Regions from separate parts of the Pseudocitrobacter sp. CD920760 genome, predicted to be linked through region 2. Evidence: riboswitches for the same ligand, from Rfam matches in the RefSeq annotation. Region 2 holds a riboswitch; the other holds the start of a gene.
What was found. A riboswitch is a leader RNA that binds a small molecule or an ion and turns the genes downstream of it on or off. The one in region 2 is predicted to bind cobalamin.

Region 1 (10,027 bases), 2.0 Mb from region 2:
GGTTAAAGCGAACACGGAAAAACTCAACGAGATCGTCGATGAGCTACGCCAGTTGCTGACAGAGCATAAAAGCACTCATTTGGTGGAAACGCCCATTCATGGCTACGTTTGGCTAAGCATGGAGCTGGCGCGTCAGCTTGAGCTATTATCCCTGCTTATCTGCCGTGCGCTGCGTAAATAAGCGACGAATGCAACACCTTTGACCTTGGGTTGTTTCGATTCAGCAGCGTTTAGGGTTATGATGAGGGACAGGTAAAAACCATTGTCATTAGCAGCGCCTATACGTATATATAGTCTTATAGTCGTTGTATTTACGAATCCGAGTCTCAAATATCAGGGGTGTAAAAATGGAAACAACTAAGCCTTCATTTCAGGATGTACTGGAGTTTGTTCGTCTGTTCCGTCGTAAAAACAAACTGCAGCGTGAAATTCAGGACGTTGAGAAAAAGATCCGTGACAACCAGAAGCGCGTACTGCTGCTGGACAACCTTAGCGACTACATCAAACCGGGCATGAGCGTTGAAGCGATTCAGGGCATCATTGCCAGCATGAAGAGCGATTACGAAGATCGCGTTGATGATTACATCATCAAAAATGCCGAAATTTCTAAAGAACGTCGCGACATCTCTAAAAAGCTGAAAGCGATGGGCGAACAGAAGGTTGCTGAGCCGAAAGCTGAGTAATTTTTTCATCAGGCGGCCTCCGTGCCGCCTGAATGCTATCTGACGCCGCCTTCCACCATGGGCAGCAAATACTTTTTCGGCCACAACGTATTGCCCTCGTTTCTCTCCAGCTCAACCATCACGGCATCTACATCGTGTTTCGTCCTGTCGAGCATTAATCCCATCACGCTTCCGCTGTGTGCGATGCTCACGCCATACAGTGAAAAACGCGCCACAATATCCAGCACGCGCTGAAAACCCGGTTTCGGTAAAATTAACTGGCTGGCGATAGCGCTAAGCGTCGCGGCTTCCCCCAGCAGGCTGGCACAGCCTGTTTCACATGCCTGACGGGTTTTTTGCCAGGCTTGCTCCAGTTGGGGTGCGCCGGTAAGCAGTGCCGCATGCCTGTCGAGGCGGTGATAGTCTGCGGTTTGTAGCGTATGTGGGCTTTCCAGCACCAGAATATCGAGCTGCGGTTGTTGCGAACCGGCGGTTTGCGCATGGCCCTGATTATGATCGAACAGCGTCAACTGGCGAAAAGGCGTGCTATCGGTGGGCTCAAGGTTAACGCAAAGCTGTGCCAGCGTCTGTTCAGAGAGTGTTTTATCAAAATAGCGCGCGGTGGCGACAGCGGTGGCGGCAATATCTGCCGTACTGCTGGCCATCCCTTTGGCGACCGGAATGAATGAGTGCAGATTAATGCGCAACTGCTGGCTCCACTCCGCCGGAAGTTCCCACAGAGCCAGCAACTGATTGACCATTGCGCGCGTCAGCGGACGTTCATCATCAGCCGGTTTACCGGCTTTAACTTCCACGGTGCTGTAAAGCCCAACCGGGCAGGAGATTAATTTCTCACTTCCCTGGATCCAGCCCTGAATCAGTTCCCCGCAGGATGCGGGGCATTGTGCAACGGCCACGCTGTCACCTTATTAGCCCTATTTTCCAGGTCGGTATTATAAATTGAATAAACCGCTGCGGCGCAATAGATTGTTTTAGCGCAAAATTGCAACGGAGTATGAGCGCTACACTGACTCCGTAATTAAGCCGATAGGTCAGACACGTAATGTGTCAGGGAAGAGGGTGTAAATCCCTCGCAGCCCCCGCTGCTGTAATGCTGACGAACCCGTAAATACCACTGATCGTGAGATTGGGAAGGACGGGCGAGAACGACGCTAAGCCAGAAGACCTGCCTGTCGGTACATCTCAACAACTTCGGTGGGAAGTGGGTTGCTCAGAAGCGTGCGGTCGGCAGACCGGGAACACGCGCATCTCGACGTACCCCTACCACCCTGAGCAGGATCAGGGCATGGCGGCAAAGCATCACGCATTTATTCTGGCAGGCACCGGTAGCGGCTGTGGTAAAACCACGGTAACGCTTGGCTTGTTGAATGTGCTGAAACAGCGCGGATGGCGAGTGCAGCCGTGGAAAGTCGGGCCCGATTACCTCGACACCGGCTGGCATACGGCGATTTCCGGCGTGGCGTCGCGTAATCTCGACAGTTTCATGATCCCCGCGCCTGCGCTGAACGCCTTGTTCAGCGAACAGATGCAGCATGCCGATATCGCGGTGATTGAAGGCGTGATGGGGCTGTACGATGGCCTCGGTATCGACCCCAATCAATGCAGCACCGCTGCGATGGCAAAACAGCTCGGTTGCCCGGTCATTTTGCTGGTGGACGGCAAAGCGGTCTCAACCTCGATTGCGGCAACCGTGCTGGGTTTTCAGCACTTCGATCCCTCTCTGAATATCGCTGGCGTGATTGTCAATCGCGTCAACAGCGACAGCCATTTCCAGCTTCTCAAATCCGCCATTGAGCGCTACTGCACATTGCCGGTCATGGGTTATGTGCCCACCGTGGCGGGCGTCGCGTTGCCGGAGCGGCATCTCGGGCTGGTGACGGCGCGGGAGTCGGTTGTTGAACAGCAACCGTGGCAAGATTTTGCCGACACGCTGGGACGCACGCTCGATATCGAAAAACTGCTGACCCTGAGCGAGATGAAAACCCTGCCGCAGGGCGAATGGCCGCCAATACCCTCGGTGGGCGAAGGTGAGCGTCTGACGCTTGCGCTGGCCGATGATGAAGCCTTCAATTTTTACTACCCGGACAACATTGCGCTGCTTAAACGTGCAGGCGTCGACATCGTCCGCTTTAGCCCACTTCACGATAACGTGCTACCGGAATGCCAGATGATCTGGCTCGGCGGCGGGTATCCGGAGATCCACGCGAAGGCGCTGGCGGCAAATCAGCCGATGCTCAATCAGTTGCGCAAGGCACATGCACGCGGCGTGGCTATCTACGCCGAATGCGGCGGCCTGATGTATCTGGGCAGCTCGCTGGAAGATGCGCAGGGTACAACTCATCTCATGGCGAATATCATTCCCGGTCACAGCAAAATGGGCAAACGGCTGACGCGCTTTGGCTACTGCGAGGCGCAGGCGCGGGAAAATACGCTGCTGGCGGCGGCGGGGGAATGGCTTCGCGGGCACGAATTTCACTACTCCGATTTCACGCCGGAAACGCCGGCAGTGCTGGATTGCCGCAAAGTACGCGACGGGAAAATCCTGCAAACCTGGTCCGGTGGCTGGCAGGTGGGTAACACCTTCGCCAGCTATCTGCATATTCATTTCGCCCAGCGCCCGATGATGCTCGCGCATTGGTTGAATGCGGCAAGGAGCGCCCAATGACCCTGCTTGCCTGGTGTATCGCCTGGATACTCGACCTGCTTATTGGTGACCCGCAAAGCTGGCCTCACCCGGTGCGCTGGATAGGCTCCCTTATCACCCGCGTACAAAAAACGGTGCGCCGCTATTGCCACAGTGACCGCGCGTTGCGGATTGGCGGCGGTGTGATGTGGCTGGTGGTGGTCGGTCTGAGCTGGGCTGTCGCCTGGGGCGTACTGGCGCTGGCTTACGCGATACATCCGTGGCTAGGCTGGGCAGTGGAGGTCTGGATGATCTTCACGGTACTGGCCGGGCGCTGTCTGGCGAATGCGGCCCGCGACGTTGAACAACCGCTACGCGCGGGTGATTTAGCACAAAGCCGGATAAAACTGTCGTGGATTGTGGGGCGGGATACCTCGCAACTTCAACCTGCGCAAATCAACCGTGCGGTGGTTGAAACCGTCGCCGAAAACAGCGTCGACGGAATCATCGCGCCGCTCTTCTTCCTGCTGCTCGGCGGTGCGCCGCTGGCGATGGCTTATAAAGCGGTGAATACGCTGGACTCCATGGTCGGCTACAAACATGAAAAATACCGCGCGATTGGTATGGTGAGCGCCCGGCTGGACGACGTCGCCAACTTCATTCCCGCGCGCCTGAGCTGGCTGCTGCTCAGCGCCGCCGCTCTGCTTTGCCGCGACAACGCCGCTGCCGCGTTCCGCATTGGCTGGCGCGATCGCCATAACCACAGCAGCCCCAACTGCGCATGGTCTGAAGCGACCGTCGCCGGGGCGTTGGGCATCCGCCTGGGCGGGCCGAATGACTATTTTGGTGAGCGCGTTGAGAAGCCGTGGATCGGTGACGAGCAACGCGACATTGCCGTAGACGATATTTCCCGAACGATTCGACTGATGTGGGTTGCTTCCACGCTGGCGCTGGTGCTGTTTATGGCAGTCCGGTGGCTGGTGATGGGCGCGGCCTGAGGAGTAGCACATGGATTACATTCGCCAGCCGCAGGCCATTGAGGCTAAAAGCTTTGACATTATCGGCGAGATTATTCGCGAAACGCGGCCCGATTGTCAGTTTGCCAGTCCGCTACACGAAGCCATCGTCAAGCGCGTCATTCATACCACTGCTGATTTCGAGTGGCTGGATATTCTGTGGTTTTCTCCGGATGCGCTGGCGCGTCTGACGGCAGCCCTGAGTCGCCCTTGCACGCTCTACACCGACACCACCATGGCGCTATCGGGGATTAACAAACCGCTGCTGGCAAGCTTTGGCGGCGAATGCCGCTGCTACATCAGCGACCCGCGCGTGGTGCGCGAAGCCAAAGCGCAGGGCATGACGCGTTCGATGGCCGCCGTGGATATCGCCGTGCGCGAAGAGGGTGAGAAAGTCTTTGTCTTCGGCAACGCGCCGACCGCGCTGTTCCGCCTGCTGGAGCTGAACGTGCCGGTCAGCGGTGTGGTTGGCGTACCGGTTGGTTTTGTCGGTGCCGCGGAATCCAAAGACGCGCTGACTCATAGTGCACTGCCCGCCATTGCCGCGCTGGGGCGTAAGGGCGGCAGTAACGTGGCGGCGGCGATTGTGAACGCCATTCTCTACCACTTGCGGGATGCAAAATGAGCGACGCCGCGTTTGACGCCCCGGTCTGGCACAACGGTAAACCGCTGCGCAAAGGCTACACCACCGGTTCCTGCGCCACTGCCGCCGCGAAAGTGGCGGCGCTGATGGTGCTGCGTCAGCACATTATTCATCAGGTCTCGATCGTGACGCCCTCTGGCGTGACGCTCAATCTGAACGTTGAATTGCCGCAAATTGAAGGGCAACAGGCTGTGGCGGCAATCCGTAAAGACGGCGGCGATGATGTTGACGCCACGCACGGCATGTTGATTTTTGCCCGCGTGACGCTCAACGACAGCGGCGAAATTGTCTTACGCGGCGGGGAAGGCGTGGGCACCGTGACTCGCAAAGGCGTGGGCCTGCCGCTCGGCAGCGCGGCGATTAACCGCACCCCGCGTCAGACCATCGAAGCTGCCGTTCGCGAGGCGATTGGCCCGGCGCGCGGCGCAGAGGTCGAGATTTTTGCCCCGGAAGGCGAAGCGCGGGCGCAGAAAACCTACAACGCCCGGCTCGGTATTCTGGGCGGGATCTCGATTCTTGGCACGACCGGTATCGTCACGCCCATGTCGGAGGAGAGCTGGAAACGCTCCCTGTCGCTGGAACTGGAAATCAAGCGCGCTGCGGGCCTCACCCGCGTGGTACTGGTGCCGGGCAATCATGGTGAACGTTTTGTCCGCGAGCAACTCGGCATCGATAGCGACGTGGTGGTCACCATGAGCAACTTTGTCGGCTATATGCTGGATGAGGCCGTGCGCCTTGGGTTCCGGCACATTGTGCTGATTGGTCACCCTGGAAAACTGATCAAAATTGCCGCCGGGATTTTCCATACCCATAGCCATATTGCCGATGCGCGGATGGAAACGCTGGTGGCGCATCTGGCGCTGCTTGGCGCGCCGCTGGATCTGCTGACGCAGGTGAGCGATTGCGATACCACCGAGGCGGCGATGGAGCACATCGACGCCTTTGGTTATCAGCGCATCTACAACCATCTTGCCGAACGTATTTGTCTTCGCGTGCAGCAAAAACTGCGCTTTACCAAAACGCCGCCCGTATGCGACGCCATCATGTTTGCCTTTGACAACCAGGTGCTGGGGAGCAATCGCCCGGTCGAAGAGATCGTGGAGGCGCTGCAATGTTAACGGTCGTGGGGATGGGGCCTGCCGGGTTAACGCTTATCACCCCGCTGGCAAGCGAGGCTATCGCACAGGCGCAGGTGCTGGTCGGGGCCAAACGCCATCTGGCGCAGTTTCCTGCGTTTAAGGGCGAGCAGCGTCTGCTTGATGCCGATATCCCTCAGTTGCTGGCGTGGATAACCGCGCATCGGCATAAAAATATCGTGGTGCTGGCTTCCGGCGACCCGCTTTTTTACGGCATCGGCACGCGAATGGTGGCCTACTTTGGCCGCGAAAACGTGCGCATCGTGCCGGGGATCAGCGCGGTGCAATACCTGTGCGCCCGCGCAGGAGTAGACATGAATGAGATGTGGCTCACCAGTAGCCACGGGCGCGATGTGTCGTTTGATGAACTGGCCCGACACCGCAAAGTGGCGATGGTGACCGATAGCCGCTGTGGCCCGCGCGACATCGCGCAACAGCTTACGGCAAGAGGAAAAGGGCACCGCTGGATGGTGATTGGGGAACATCTGGCGATGGAAAATGAACAGATCCACTGGCTGCGCGTCAGTGAGGTCAATGCCGACTACGGCATGAACACGGTGGTGATCCTCGATGAAAGATGAACTGTTTCTGCGCGGCGAGAAGGTGCCAATGACCAAAGAGGCCGTGCGTGCGCTGGCCTTATCGAAACTGGATTTACATCACGCGCGCCATTTTATTGATGTGGGGGCGGGCACCGGTAGCGTCTCCATTGAAGCCGCGTTGCACTTTCCGGCGTTAAAGGTGACCGCTATCGAGCGCAACCCGGCGGCGCTGGCACTGATGGCGCAAAACTGCCGCCATTTTGCTTGCGAAAATATTGTGCGCATTCAGGCCGATGCGCCTGTGGTGGTGGACGAAAAAGCCGACGCTATTTTTATCGGCGGCAGCGGCGGGAACCTGGCGTTGCTGATTGACTGGGCGCTTGAACAGCTGCATCCCGCAGGGCGTCTGGTGATGACCTTTATTTTGCAGGAAAACCTCAATAGCGCGCTGGCACATCTGCAACAGCGCGGCATTGCTCCGCTTGATTGCCAACAGATTCAGGTTTCGGCCCTGAGTCCGCTCGGCAGCGGCCACTATTTCAAAGCCAACAACCCCGTCTATGTCATCGCCTGTCAGAAGGAAGAAGCGCATGTCTGAAACATTCGATCCCCGTTGCGTCTGGTTTGTCGGCGCAGGCCCTGGTGACCGGGAACTGATTACCCTCAAAGGCTATCGTCTGTTACAGCAGGCGCAGGTGGTGATTTACGCCGGGTCATTGATTAACACCGAACTGCTGGAGTACTGCCCACTGGAAGCGGAGTACTACGACAGCGCGGAACTGCATCTCGCGCAAATTCTCGATGTGATGGAAGCGGGCATAAAAGCGGGCAAAACCGTGGTGCGCCTGCAAACGGGCGATGTCTCGCTGTATGGTTCGGTGCGCGAACAGGGCGAAGAACTCACCCGCCGTGGTATCGCCTGGCAGGTTGTCCCGGGCGTCAGCGCATTTCTTGGCGCGGCGGCGGAACTCGGCGTCGAATATACGGTACCGGAAGTCTCGCAAAGCCTGATTATCACGCGCCTGGAAGGCCGTACCCCGGTACCCGCACGCGAACAGCTCGAATCTTTTGCTCAGCATCAGACCTCAATGGCGATTTATCTCTCCGTTCAGCGCATCCATCGCGTCGCCGAGCGCCTGATTGAGGGCGGCTATCCTGCCAGCACCCCGGTTGCGGTGATTTACAAAGCAACCTGGCCGGAAAGCCAGACCGTGCGCGGTACGCTGGCGGATATTGCGGACAAAGTGCGCGAAGCGGATATACGCAAAACGGCGCTCATCCTCGTGGGCGCGTTCCTGGGCGAGGAGTATCACTACTCAAAACTCTATGACGCGGAATTCAGCCATGAATACCGCAAAGCCTGAATCCATCGCGCTGTTTTGCCTGACGCCCGGCGGTGTTGAACTGGCGAAACGGCTGTCGGCCCTGTTGCCGATGACCTGCTTTACCCGCGACGAATTGCTGGAACCGGGTTTTTTGCCCTTTGACGGCGGTTTTGCCCACGCGGCGCGTACGGCGTTTGCGCGCGATTCCGCACTGATTTTTATCGGCGCGACCGGCATTGCCGTGCGCGTGCTGGCCCCGGCGATCGCAGATAAGTTCAGCGATCCGGCAGTGGTCGTCATTGATGAGCGCGGTCAGCACGCGATCAGCCTGCTCTCCGGTCACATGGGTGGGGCGAACGCGCTGACGCGTAAGCTGGCGGGTTTGCTGGGGGCTGACCCGGTCATTACCACTGCAACCGATGTTAACGAGTTGGCTGCACTCGACACGCTGGCCGTTGCGCTGAATGCGCGCATGAAGGATTTTCGCGCGGCGGTAAAAACGGTTAATCAGATGCTGGTTAGTGGAAAACGCGTGGGGTTGTGGTGCGAGCCGGAATTTCGCGAGGCGCTTAATCAGTGTGATGTGCGCGGGTTTATCCCCGTGGCGTCGTTGCAGTCGCTACCGCCGCTGGACGGGGTGGTTTGCATTACGCTGGCACGCGAGCTTCCCGACATCGCCATTGCGCACTGGAAGCTGGTACCGCAGCGGATCGTAGCGGGCATTGGCTGTCGTCGCGATACCGATTCGGCGCTGCTGGCAACGTTATTCGCCCGCCAGATGGCGGCGTACGGTGTTGACCCGCTGGCGCTAAAGGCGATTGGCAGCATCTCACTGAAAAAAGAGGAACCGGCGCTCAATGCGCTGGCTACCGCATACCGCGTGCCGTTTTACACCTTCAGCGCTGAGGCGTTGCGCGAACACGAACACCGATTTACCTCCTCTGATTTTGTCCGCCAGACGGTGGGCGTCGGCAGCGTCTCTGGCCCGTCGGCCTGGTTGCTGAGCGAGGGAAATATCTCAGGAGAGACCCTGCGTGAACAGGGCGTCACCATCACTTTGGGAGTAGCACACTGATGTTAACCGTTATTGGAATTGGCCCTGGATCGCAGGCAATGATGACCATGGAAGCGGTGGAAGCCTTGCAGGCCGCAGAAATCATCGTCGGCTACAAAACCTACACCCACCTGGTGAAAGCCTTTACCGGTGAAAAGCAGGTGATCAAAACCGGGATGTGCAAAGAGATTGAGCGTTGCCAGACAGCTATTGACCTGGCGCAAGCGGGGCACAAAGTGGCGCTTATCAGCAGCGGCGATGCCGGTATTTACGGCATGGCGGGGCTGGTGCTGGAGCTGGTCAGCAAACAGAAATGTGATGTGGAAGTGCGCCTGATTCCCGGCATGACCGCCAGTATTGCGGCGGCATCATTGCTTGGTGCGCCGCTGATGCATGACTTCTGCCACATCAGCCTGAGCGACCTGCTGACACCGTGGCCGGTCATTGAAAAACGCATTATCGCCGCCGGAGAGGCTGACTTTGTTATCTGCTTCTATAACCCGCGCAGCCGGGGCCGCGAAGGGCATCTGGCGCGTGCGTTTGAGCTGCTGGCGGGCAGTAAAAGTGCCGACACGCCGGTGGGGGTAGTGAAATCGGCGGGGCGTAAGAAAGAGGAAAAATGGGTGACCACGCTTGGCGAGATGGATTTCACGCCGGTGGATATGACAAGCCTGGTGATTGTCGGCAATAAAACCACCTATGTGCAGGATGGCCTGATGATCACGCCGCGAGGGTATGTGCTGTGAGTTTCGGCGATGTGTTGGTCATTGGCGGCACCAGCGATGCGCGGATGATCTGCCTGCTGCTGGATGCCGCGAATGTGCATTACACCCTTTCCGTTGCTACGCCAACCGGGCAGCAACTGGCGGGCGATATTCGCGGCCAGGTACGTTGCGGGCGGCTGGAGCTGGCGCAGATGGTGACGTGGTTAAAGGAAAACAACACGCGCTGGGTGATCGACGCGTCGCATCCTTACGCCGAAGTCGTGAGCCGTAACGTACTGCG
Region 2 (10,027 bases):
GATGTTTCAGTTCCCCCGGTTCGCTTCGTTAAGCTATGTATTCACTTAACGATAGTGCAACGAATTGCACTGGGTTTCCCCATTCGGAAATCGCCGGTTATAACGGTTCATATCACCTTACCGACGCTTATCGCAGATTAGCACGTCCTTCATCGCCTCTGACTGCCAGGGCATCCACCGTGTACGCTTAGTCGCTTAACCTCACAACCCGAAGATGTTTCGTAAAACACCATCGTGTTGCGAAAATTTGAGAGACTCGAACACACTTAAAAGTGTGTCGTTTCAATTTTCAGCTTGATCCAGATTTTTAAAGAGCAAAACTTCGCAGCACACTTATTCAGTGTACTCTGAAGTTTTCTTGTTTTTTGCAGTAAAGATGGTGGAGCTATGCGGGATCGAACCGCAGACCTCCTGCGTGCAAAGCAGGCGCTCTCCCAGCTGAGCTATAGCCCCATCGTTTTTATCTCTGACCGTAATTTCTGTTGAGGCAAGGCGTGGTGACACGAAGCATACTGAAGTATGTGAGTGTCGCCGCAACGCAGCATCAGCAGAAATTTGGTAGGCCTGAGTGGACTTGAACCACCGACCTCACCCTTATCAGGGGTGCGCTCTAACCACCTGAGCTACAAGCCTGCAGAGATTTTTTACTGCTAATTTTCATCAGACAATCTGTGTGGACACTTCAAGGAACGGTTCTTTAAGGTAAGGAGGTGATCCAACCGCAGGTTCCCCTACGGTTACCTTGTTACGACTTCACCCCAGTCATGAATCACAAAGTGGTAAGCGCCCTCCCGAAGGTTAAGCTACCTACTTCTTTTGCAACCCACTCCCATGGTGTGACGGGCGGTGTGTACAAGGCCCGGGAACGTATTCACCGTAGCATTCTGATCTACGATTACTAGCGATTCCGACTTCATGGAGTCGAGTTGCAGACTCCAATCCGGACTACGACATACTTTATGAGGTCCGCTTGCTCTCGCGAGGTCGCTTCTCTTTGTATATGCCATTGTAGCACGTGTGTAGCCCTACTCGTAAGGGCCATGATGACTTGACGTCATCCCCACCTTCCTCCAGTTTATCACTGGCAGTCTCCTTTGAGTTCCCGGCCGAACCGCTGGCAACAAAGGATAAGGGTTGCGCTCGTTGCGGGACTTAACCCAACATTTCACAACACGAGCTGACGACAGCCATGCAGCACCTGTCTCACGGTTCCCGAAGGCACCAATTCATCTCTGAAAAGTTCCGTGGATGTCAAGAGTAGGTAAGGTTCTTCGCGTTGCATCGAATTAAACCACATGCTCCACCGCTTGTGCGGGCCCCCGTCAATTCATTTGAGTTTTAACCTTGCGGCCGTACTCCCCAGGCGGTCGACTTAACGCGTTAGCTCCGGAAGCCACGCCTCAAGGGCACAACCTCCAAGTCGACATCGTTTACAGCGTGGACTACCAGGGTATCTAATCCTGTTTGCTCCCCACGCTTTCGCACCTGAGCGTCAGTCTTCGTCCAGGGGGCCGCCTTCGCCACCGGTATTCCTCCAGATCTCTACGCATTTCACCGCTACACCTGGAATTCTACCCCCCTCTACGAGACTCAAGCTTGCCAGTTTCAAATGCAGTTCCCAGGTTGAGCCCGGGGATTTCACATCTGACTTAACAAACCGCCTGCGTGCGCTTTACGCCCAGTAATTCCGATTAACGCTTGCACCCTCCGTATTACCGCGGCTGCTGGCACGGAGTTAGCCGGTGCTTCTTCTGCGAGTAACGTCAATTGCTGAGGTTATTAACCTCAACACCTTCCTCCTCGCTGAAAGTACTTTACAACCCGAAGGCCTTCTTCATACACGCGGCATGGCTGCATCAGGCTTGCGCCCATTGTGCAATATTCCCCACTGCTGCCTCCCGTAGGAGTCTGGACCGTGTCTCAGTTCCAGTGTGGCTGGTCATCCTCTCAGACCAGCTAGGGATCGTCGCCTAGGTGAGCCGTTACCCCACCTACTAGCTAATCCCATCTGGGCACATCCGATGGCAAGAGGCCCGAAGGTCCCCCTCTTTGGTCTTGCGACGTTATGCGGTATTAGCTACCGTTTCCAGTAGTTATCCCCCTCCATCAGGCAGTTTCCCAGACATTACTCACCCGTCCGCCACTCGTCAGCGAATCAGCAAGCTGATTCCTGTTACCGTTCGACTTGCATGTGTTAGGCCTGCCGCCAGCGTTCAATCTGAGCCATGATCAAACTCTTCAATTTAAGTTTGATGCTCGTGAATTAAACTTCGTAATGAATTACGTGTTCACTCAGAGACTTGGTATTCATTTATCGTCTTGCGACGTTAAGAATCCGTATCATTGAGTGCCCACACAGATTGTCTGATAAATTGTTAAAGAGCAGTGCCGCTTCGCTTTTTCTCAGCGGCGCGGGGTGTGCATATTAAGCCATCCCGCTACAGAGTCAAGTTTTATTTCACTTTTCTCTGCTGAAGTTCTCTTAAGAACCTCGCTGACCCGGCGGCTTGCGTGCCGTTGTTCCGTGTCAGTGGAGGCGCATTATAGGGAGTTCTGAGACGTTGACAACCCCTGTTTAAAAAAAACTTTTCAACCGTCTCTTTTTTGAGCAAAACCGCCTTAAACTGGCAGTTTTTCAAGCGTTTCGAAGCCGTAGCGCTGTAAAACGGGTAAAAGTCGTACAGTCTCCGCCGTCAACGCCATGCAAAATGCTTTATTCTCTTCCGTCGATTTCGCATCTGGCGCTTCATGTTCCAGCAGCCAGGCCGTTCGACGCGCAATCGCCGCGCCGGAATCGATCATCCGCGTGCCTTCCGGAAGCACCTGCAGCAGTTCATCGCGCAGCAGCGGGAAATGTGTGCAGCCAAGCACAACCGTATCCGGCGGCTCCTGCATCCGCAGCCACGGGCGCAGAATTCGACGCAGCTCATCCAGCGAAACGGGATCGCCATGCAATTTCGCTTCCGCCAGCTCCACCAGTTCGGCCGAACCCAGCATTTCGATTTTGCATTCATTGGCAAAACGGGCGATGAGCTCATGCGTATAAGGACGCTTCACCGTGCCACGCGTTGCCAGTAAGCCGACAATACGGTTCGCCGATAAACGCGCCGCCGGCTTAATGGCCGGCACCACACCGACCACCGGGAAGCCAAACTTCTCGCGCAGGGCGGGTAAAGAAACTGTGCTTGCGGTGTTACAGGCGATAATCGCCAGGGAGAGCGGGTAACGTTGCTGGACGGCGGTCACAATCTCAACCACGCGCTCAACAATAAACTCTTCGCTTTTCTCCCCATAAGGGAAGGCAACGTTATCGAAGGTGTAGATGTAATGAAGGTCCGGCAGAAGTTGACGGACCTCATCATAGACCGACAGCCCACCGACACCGGAGTCAAACACCAGTACGGTAGGCCGTGGTTCAGAAGGTGTAGCTGCCAGACAAGGTGTATTCCCGTCCTGCAGTTTGGTAGCCATAAACTGTCTCGTAATCTTTATCGAACAGGTTGGCTATTTTACCACGAACTGTGAGCTGTGAGGTGACTGGATATGACGCGGAAATATCAACCGTGCTGTAGCTCGGTAAAACCTGCTGTTTCGGGTTGTATTGTGACGTGTTGTTATCGTAGCGACGACCGTAGTACTGCCACGACACATCCATGTCCACATCAAACATTGTCCAGTCGAGTTGATATTTCGCCTGACGCTTAGAGCGGCGTGCCAGCACTTCATCATTCTCGTCGTTACGCGGGTCCATATATTGCAGCGTCACGCGGTGATTAAAGATCCCCGTATCAAAACTGCCGGTCCACTCCACACCTTTAATGGTCGCCGAGTTGATATTGGCGTACTCGCCGTCATAGGTAACCGGGTCGGAATAGTAGGTAATCAGGTTAGAGATCTTGTAGTGATATGCTGACAAACGCCAGTCCAGCGGCCCCGTCAGACCTTCCAGACCGGCTTCCCACTGTTTTGACTCTTCCGGTTTCAGATCCGGATTCGAACTGATACCAAAGCGTGTAGAACCAAACTGCTGACCTAACGATGGTGCCAGGAAGCCGGTACCATACGATAACGTCACTTTATAGTTCTCAACGAACTGCCAGCCCGCCGCCGTTTGCCACGTTCCGTGCCAGCCAAACTGCTCATCGTGATCTTCACGGCCAGAGGCTTCCAGCGTCACGTCGCCAAATTGCTGCTGGCCGGTAAGATAAAGCCCGGTATTGTCGCGCTTATAGGTATCGGATATCGCCGTATCCGACGAGGTCAAACGCTGCTGCTGCCAGTCTACCCCGGCGCTTACCGAACCATGCCCGACAATCAGGTTGTTCCCCCACTGGAGATTGCGCTGGGTCATGCGGTCAAGCGTCGTGCCGTCTTTATAACGACCATAAATACTGCTGTAGTTATAGTCCTTCACCTTCTGATAGCTGGCGATAAGCTCAGAAGAGTAGATTCCGGAATGGAATCGCAGGCCGGTATCCCAGGTCTGGTTATAAAGCTGCTCTTCATCAGCGCTGTACGCAGGCGAGTACGGCGGGCTTCCCAGGTCGTAATCGACATTATTGGTATAGCTGTGGCCCCGGAAGAAGCCATCGAAGCTATCGTTGAATTTATGCTCCAGGCTACCCCAGAAGGTCTTATTGCGGAAGCCATCGCGGTCGTTGTCGTGGCTCCAGGTCGAGCCCGGCTGCACATCAAACCCTTTGGTGGTTTCATAAGAACCCGCCACCGTCGCTACCGTGTCGCCAAAACGCTGACGCAACGTGCCATCGTATTGTTGATAGCCTTTAGAGCCCATGCTGGCGGAAATTTTCGATTGTTCCTCGTCAGAGTGGGTAATGATGTTGATAACCCCGCCCATCGCGCCGGAACCATAAATCGCCGAGCGCGGCCCACGGATGTACTCCACGCGCTGAACTAACGAAAGCGGGATCTGGTTCAGGTCCGGGTTATTTGAGATACCGGGGCGGGTCATCGGAATGCCATCGACCAGCACCAAAACCTGCTTGGTCTCAGTACCGCGGATAAAGAGCGAAGAACTCTGCCCCATCCCACCATATTGCGCGATATCCACACCCGGCAGGCGACGCATGACGTCATTAAGATTTTTGGCCTGCCAGCGGTCGATGTCATCTCGGGTGACGACATCCATCGGTGCGAGGACGGTATTAACCGGTTGCTGGAAACGGCTGGCGGTTACGACGAGAGTGTCTGAAGTGCTGTCCTGCGCCCAAACGGAAAAAGCCGAGACGGATAACGCCGTCATCAGCGAAGTTTTTTTAATCATTGTTAAAGCATCCACAATAGAAAAAGGATGCCGCCGGTTTCATCGATAGCCCGCGATGATGAAAACCCAGTGCGACGTCACCCGGCAGGTCTTCGGGCTCGGGGGCGTTTACCGGATGAAGACTTCCCACCTTTTCAGGCAGTGTCTGCAAAATGCGTTCATCCCACCACTCCTTACCGCTGCGCGTCAGCCCCAGATTTTCACTGGATTCCCTTTTAACTCACAGGACCGGAACCCGGATGCTACATTTAGTTACATATAGATGTCCAGACTGCCATCACGATTTAGGAAAACATCAATCGCTGGACATCCCCTGAGCAGGCCCTACAATCCCCGCGTACTTTTATTATTCAGGATGCATCATGACCCCCGAACACCTTCCTACCGAGCAATACGAAGCGCAGCTGGCCGAGAAAGTGGTCCGTCTGCAAACGATGATGGCCCCGTTCAACGCGCCGGTTCCGGAGGTGTTTCGCTCGCCAGTCAGTCATTACCGCATGCGTGCGGAATTTCGCATCTGGCATGATGGGGACGACCTGTACCACATCATTTTCGATCAGCAGACCAAAAGCCGCATTCGCGTCGATTCCTTCCCGGCAGCCAGCGAGCTCATCAATACGCTGATGACCGCCATGCTGGACGGCGTGCGTAATAACCACGCGCTGCGCCACAAACTGTTCCAGATTGATTATCTGTCTACGCAAAGCAATCAGGCGATCGTCTCTCTGCTGTACCATAAGAAGCTCGACGACGCATGGCGTGTGGAAGCGGAGGCGCTGCGCGATGCATTACGTGCGCAGAACCTGAATGTGCATATCATCGGTCGCGCGACGAAAACGAAAATCGCGCTGGATCAGGACTATATCGACGAGCGTCTGCCGGTAGCCGGGAAAGAGATGATCTACCGCCAGGTGGAAAACAGCTTCACCCAGCCGAACGCGGCAATGAACGTGCAGATGCTGGAGTGGGCGCTCAACGCCACGGAAAACTCAACCGGTGATTTGCTGGAACTCTACTGCGGGAACGGCAACTTCTCGCTGGCGCTGGCGCGCAACTTTGACCGCGTGCTGGCAACCGAAATCGCCAAGCCGTCCGTCGCCGCCGCGCAATACAACATTGCGGCGAACCACATTGATAATGTGCAGATTATTCGCATGTCGGCGGAAGAGTTTACCCAGGCGATGAACGGTGTGCGGGAATTCAACCGCTTGCAGGGAATTGATTTAAAAAGCTATCAGTGTGAAACGATTTTTGTCGATCCGCCGCGCAGCGGGCTGGATAGCGAAACCGAGAAAATGGTGCAGGCGTACCCGCGTATTCTGTATATCTCCTGCAACCCGGAAACGCTGTGTCAGAATCTTGAAACATTAGGCCAGACGCATAATGTGGAGCGCCTGGCACTGTTTGATCAGTTCCCGTATACGCACCATATGGAGTGCGGCGTTCTGCTGACGAAGAAATAGACTCTTTGTATTGCCGGATGCGGCGTCAGGGCCTTATCCGGCATACAGCATTGCGCTATTCAGAAATCTCGTGCTTCCGATTACGCATTTTCACGCCAATCCAGAACACCAGAATCACCGACAGCACCGCTGGCAGGAAGTTAGAGCCGATATCCGGATATTCCGCGCGCACCACGGTGCTGTATAACAGCACGCCCAAAATAAAGCAGGCCGCCGCCAGGCCAGGCAAACCCACCGGCATCGTGCGATTCTGATACCGCTGATGCAGACAGTACACCGTCAGCACCAGCGCAATAATCGGGAATACAGAGAACGGCACAATGGAGCTAAACAGCGCCGCAAAAGTTCCGTTAATTGATAAGCCAGCGATCAGCGCCAGCAACAGCGTTCCTTTATCTTGTCCTGACTGTTTCATTGCTCGTCTTCCACCTTATTCGGAATGATGTGTCGTTTTTTCCTGTTCGCGACGATACCAGTAATACGCACCTTTCGAGATCATGCGCAATTGCAGCACCAGCCGCTCTTCCAGCTGGCGTCGCTGTTCCGGCGTGACATCTAACGCTTCCGCGCCTGCGCTAAAGACAATCGTCACCATCGCTTCCGCCTGCGCTTCGGTAAACGCGCGCGGCATATGGTTTTCGATTTCCAGATAGTCGGCAAGTTCCGCAATGAAGTGCTGAATTTCGCGCGCAACCGCAGCACGAAACGCCGCAGACGTGCCGGAACGTTCGCGCAAAAGCAGGCGAAAAGCGTTCGGGTTATTGCCAATGAACTCCATAAATGTCGATACGGAGGTGCGGATCACGCTGCCGCCTTTAGCGATACGCTGACGCGCCTGGCGCATCAACTGACGCAGCATCAGGCCGCTTTCGTCCACCATCGTCAGCCCTAGTTCATCGACATCACGGAAATGTCGGTAAAAGGAGGTTGGCGCAATGCCCGCTTCGCGAGCCACTTCACGCAGACTCAGGCTGGCAAAGCTTCGCTCAGCACTCAGTTGACTAAATGCTGCTTCCACCAGCGAACGCCTGGTTTTTTCTTTTTGTTGCGCTCTAACGCCCATCACGATGATTGAATCCTTCCAAATGCCTTGTTGGCACTATACCAGAGATTAAAACTAATCGACTTACACTGCTTTGTGAATGATTGTTTACGGGCGATTTATGCTCTTTTGCATGAAAAAAGCACAATGATAATTGGGTTATCCCGGTGAAGATGTTATGATTCTGTTGCTTTTATGTATAAGAACAGGTAAGCCTTACCATGCCAAATTCCTACGATTATGATGCAATAGTAATTGGTTCCGGCCCCGGCGGCGAAGGCGCTGCTATGGGTCTGGTGAAACAGGGAGCGCGTGTCGCCGTTATTGAGCGTTATCATAATGTCGGCGGCGGATGTACCCACTGGGGCACCATCCCCTCAAAAGCACTTCGTCATGCCGTTAGCCGTATTATTGAATTCAACCAGAACCCCCTTTACAGCGACCACACCCGACTTCTCCGTTCCTCTTTCGCCGACATTCTGAACCATGCTGACAGCGTGATTAATCAGCAGACTCGCATGCGTCAGGGCTTTTATGAGCGTAATCACTGCGAAATTTTGCAGGGCAACGCGCATTTCGTTGACGAACACACGCTGGCGCTGGAGTGCCCGGACGGCTCGGTCGAAACCCTGACGGCGGAAAAATTCGTCATCGCCTGCGGCTCGCGCCCCTACCGCCCTGCCGATGTTGATTTCAGCCACCCACGCATTTACGACAGCGACTCGATCCTCAGCCTGCATCACGAACCACGCCACGTCATTATCTACGGCGCAGGGGTGATTGGCTGTGAGTACGCCTCCATTTTCCGTGGAATGGACGTCAAAGTAGATCTGATCAACACCCGCGACCGTCTGCTGGCGTTCCTTGACCAGGAGATGTCGGACTCGCTTTCTTATCATTTCTGGAACAGCGGTGTGGTGATTCGCCACAACGAAGAGTACGAGAAAATTGAAGGTCTGGACGACGGCGTCATCATGCACCTGAAATCCGGCAAGAAACTGAAAGCCGACTGTCTGCTGTTCGCCAACGGGCGCACCGGGAATACCGATTCACTGGCGCTGGAAAACATCGGCCTGCAATGTGACAGCCGTGGTCAGTTAAAAGTGAACAGCATGTACCAGACCGCGCTGCCGCACATTTACGCGGTGGGCGACGTCATTGGCTATCCAAGCCTGGCCTCAGCCGCTTACGATCAGGGCCGCATTGCCGCGCACGCGATGGTAAAAGGCGAAGCGACGGCGCACCTGGTGGAAGACATTCCAACCGGGATTTACACCATTCCGGAAATCAGTTCTGTGGGTAAAACCGAACAGCAACTGACGGCGATGAAAGTGCCGTATGAAGTGGGTCGGGCGCAGTTTAAACACCTGGCGCGCGCGCAGATTGTCGGCATGAACGTGGGAACGCTGAAAATTCTGTTCCACCGGGAGACGAAAGAGATTCTGGGTATTCACTGCTTTGGCGAACGCGCGGCGGAGATTATTCACATCGGCCAGGCGATCATGGAGCAAAAAGGCGGCGGTAACACCATCGAGTACTTTGTTAACACCACCTTTAACTACCCGACCATGGCCGAAGCCTATCGGGTAGCGGCGCTTAATGGCTTAAACCGCCTTTGGTAACGCTTTCTCGTCGAAGTGACCTTCCATCGCTCCACGGATAGCCTCTGCCAGTTGCTCATAGCGACTGCGCAGGGGTGATCCCGGACGATAAACAAGGCCCACGGTGCGGCGAGGTTCTGGTTTAATGCACGGCAGGTAGACAACGCCATCGCGGCGACGCTCCTTCGGCACAGCCAGCGCCGGCAACAGCGTAATGCCGCTGCCTGCCGCCACCATATTACGCAGCGTTTCGAGGCTGGTTGCCCGGAAATGCGTATCTTCATCAGCGCCCGCTTCAAAACAGAAGCCCAGCGCCTGGTCACGCAGACAGTGACCATCTTCCAGCATCAGCAGCTTCTCACCCGCCAGATCGGACATCGGCACGCGATCGCGCTCGGCCCACGGATGATCTTCATAGATCGCCAGCATCATTGGCTCATCAAACAGAGGCACTTCGATAAACGCCTCGCTCTCTTTCACCAGCGCCAGAATGGCGCAATCCAGTTTACCGCTGTCGAGCTGTGCCAGCAGTTGATGCGTTTGCGCTTCATGCAGGTACATTTCGAGTTTTGGGAAAGTCTGGTGAAGCATTGGGATAATGTGCGGCAGCAGGTACGGGCCGACCGTCGGAATCAAA

Region 1: linked by a shared signal. The riboswitch ahead of AC1MKH_RS15705 (cobyrinic acid a,c-diamide synthase CobB) and the one ahead of btuB (TonB-dependent vitamin B12 receptor BtuB) in region 2 are both predicted to bind cobalamin.

Annotation. Positions count from the first base shown of each region.
Region 1 is NZ_CM173490.1:3,320,718-3,330,744, reverse strand. Features, by position in the region: gene AC1MKH_RS15720 (FUSC family protein) at 1-181, shown strand, start outside; gene AC1MKH_RS15715 (DUF496 family protein) at 348-683, shown strand; gene AC1MKH_RS15710 (GHMP family kinase ATP-binding protein) at 719-1,579, opposite strand; cobalamin riboswitch at 1,695-1,870, shown strand; gene AC1MKH_RS15705 (cobyrinic acid a,c-diamide synthase CobB) at 1,969-3,348, shown strand; gene cbiB (adenosylcobinamide-phosphate synthase CbiB) at 3,345-4,304, shown strand; gene AC1MKH_RS15695 (cobalt-precorrin-8 methylmutase) at 4,315-4,947, shown strand; gene cbiD (cobalt-precorrin-5B (C(1))-methyltransferase CbiD) at 4,944-6,083, shown strand; gene AC1MKH_RS15685 (cobalt-precorrin-7 (C(5))-methyltransferase) at 6,077-6,682, shown strand; gene AC1MKH_RS15680 (decarboxylating cobalt-precorrin-6B (C(15))-methyltransferase) at 6,672-7,241, shown strand; gene AC1MKH_RS15675 (cobalt-precorrin-4 methyltransferase) at 7,234-8,007, shown strand; gene cbiG (cobalt-precorrin 5A hydrolase) at 7,988-9,043, shown strand; gene AC1MKH_RS15665 (precorrin-3B C(17)-methyltransferase) at 9,043-9,768, shown strand; gene AC1MKH_RS15660 (cobalt-precorrin-6A reductase) at 9,765-10,027, shown strand, end outside.
Region 2 is NZ_CM173490.1:102,136-112,162, reverse strand. Features, by position in the region: rRNA gene AC1MKH_RS00490 (23S ribosomal RNA) at 1-201, opposite strand, end outside; tRNA gene AC1MKH_RS00485 (tRNA-Ala) at 378-453, opposite strand; tRNA gene AC1MKH_RS00480 (tRNA-Ile) at 557-633, opposite strand; rRNA gene AC1MKH_RS00475 (16S ribosomal RNA) at 704-2,245, opposite strand; gene murI (glutamate racemase) at 2,620-3,471, opposite strand; gene btuB (TonB-dependent vitamin B12 receptor BtuB) at 3,416-5,284, opposite strand; cobalamin riboswitch at 5,351-5,532, opposite strand; gene trmA (tRNA (uridine(54)-C5)-methyltransferase TrmA) at 5,647-6,747, shown strand; gene AC1MKH_RS00455 (YijD family membrane protein) at 6,803-7,162, opposite strand; gene fabR (HTH-type transcriptional repressor FabR) at 7,178-7,813, opposite strand; gene sthA (Si-specific NAD(P)(+) transhydrogenase) at 8,011-9,411, shown strand; gene oxyR (DNA-binding transcriptional regulator OxyR) at 9,394-10,027, opposite strand, start outside.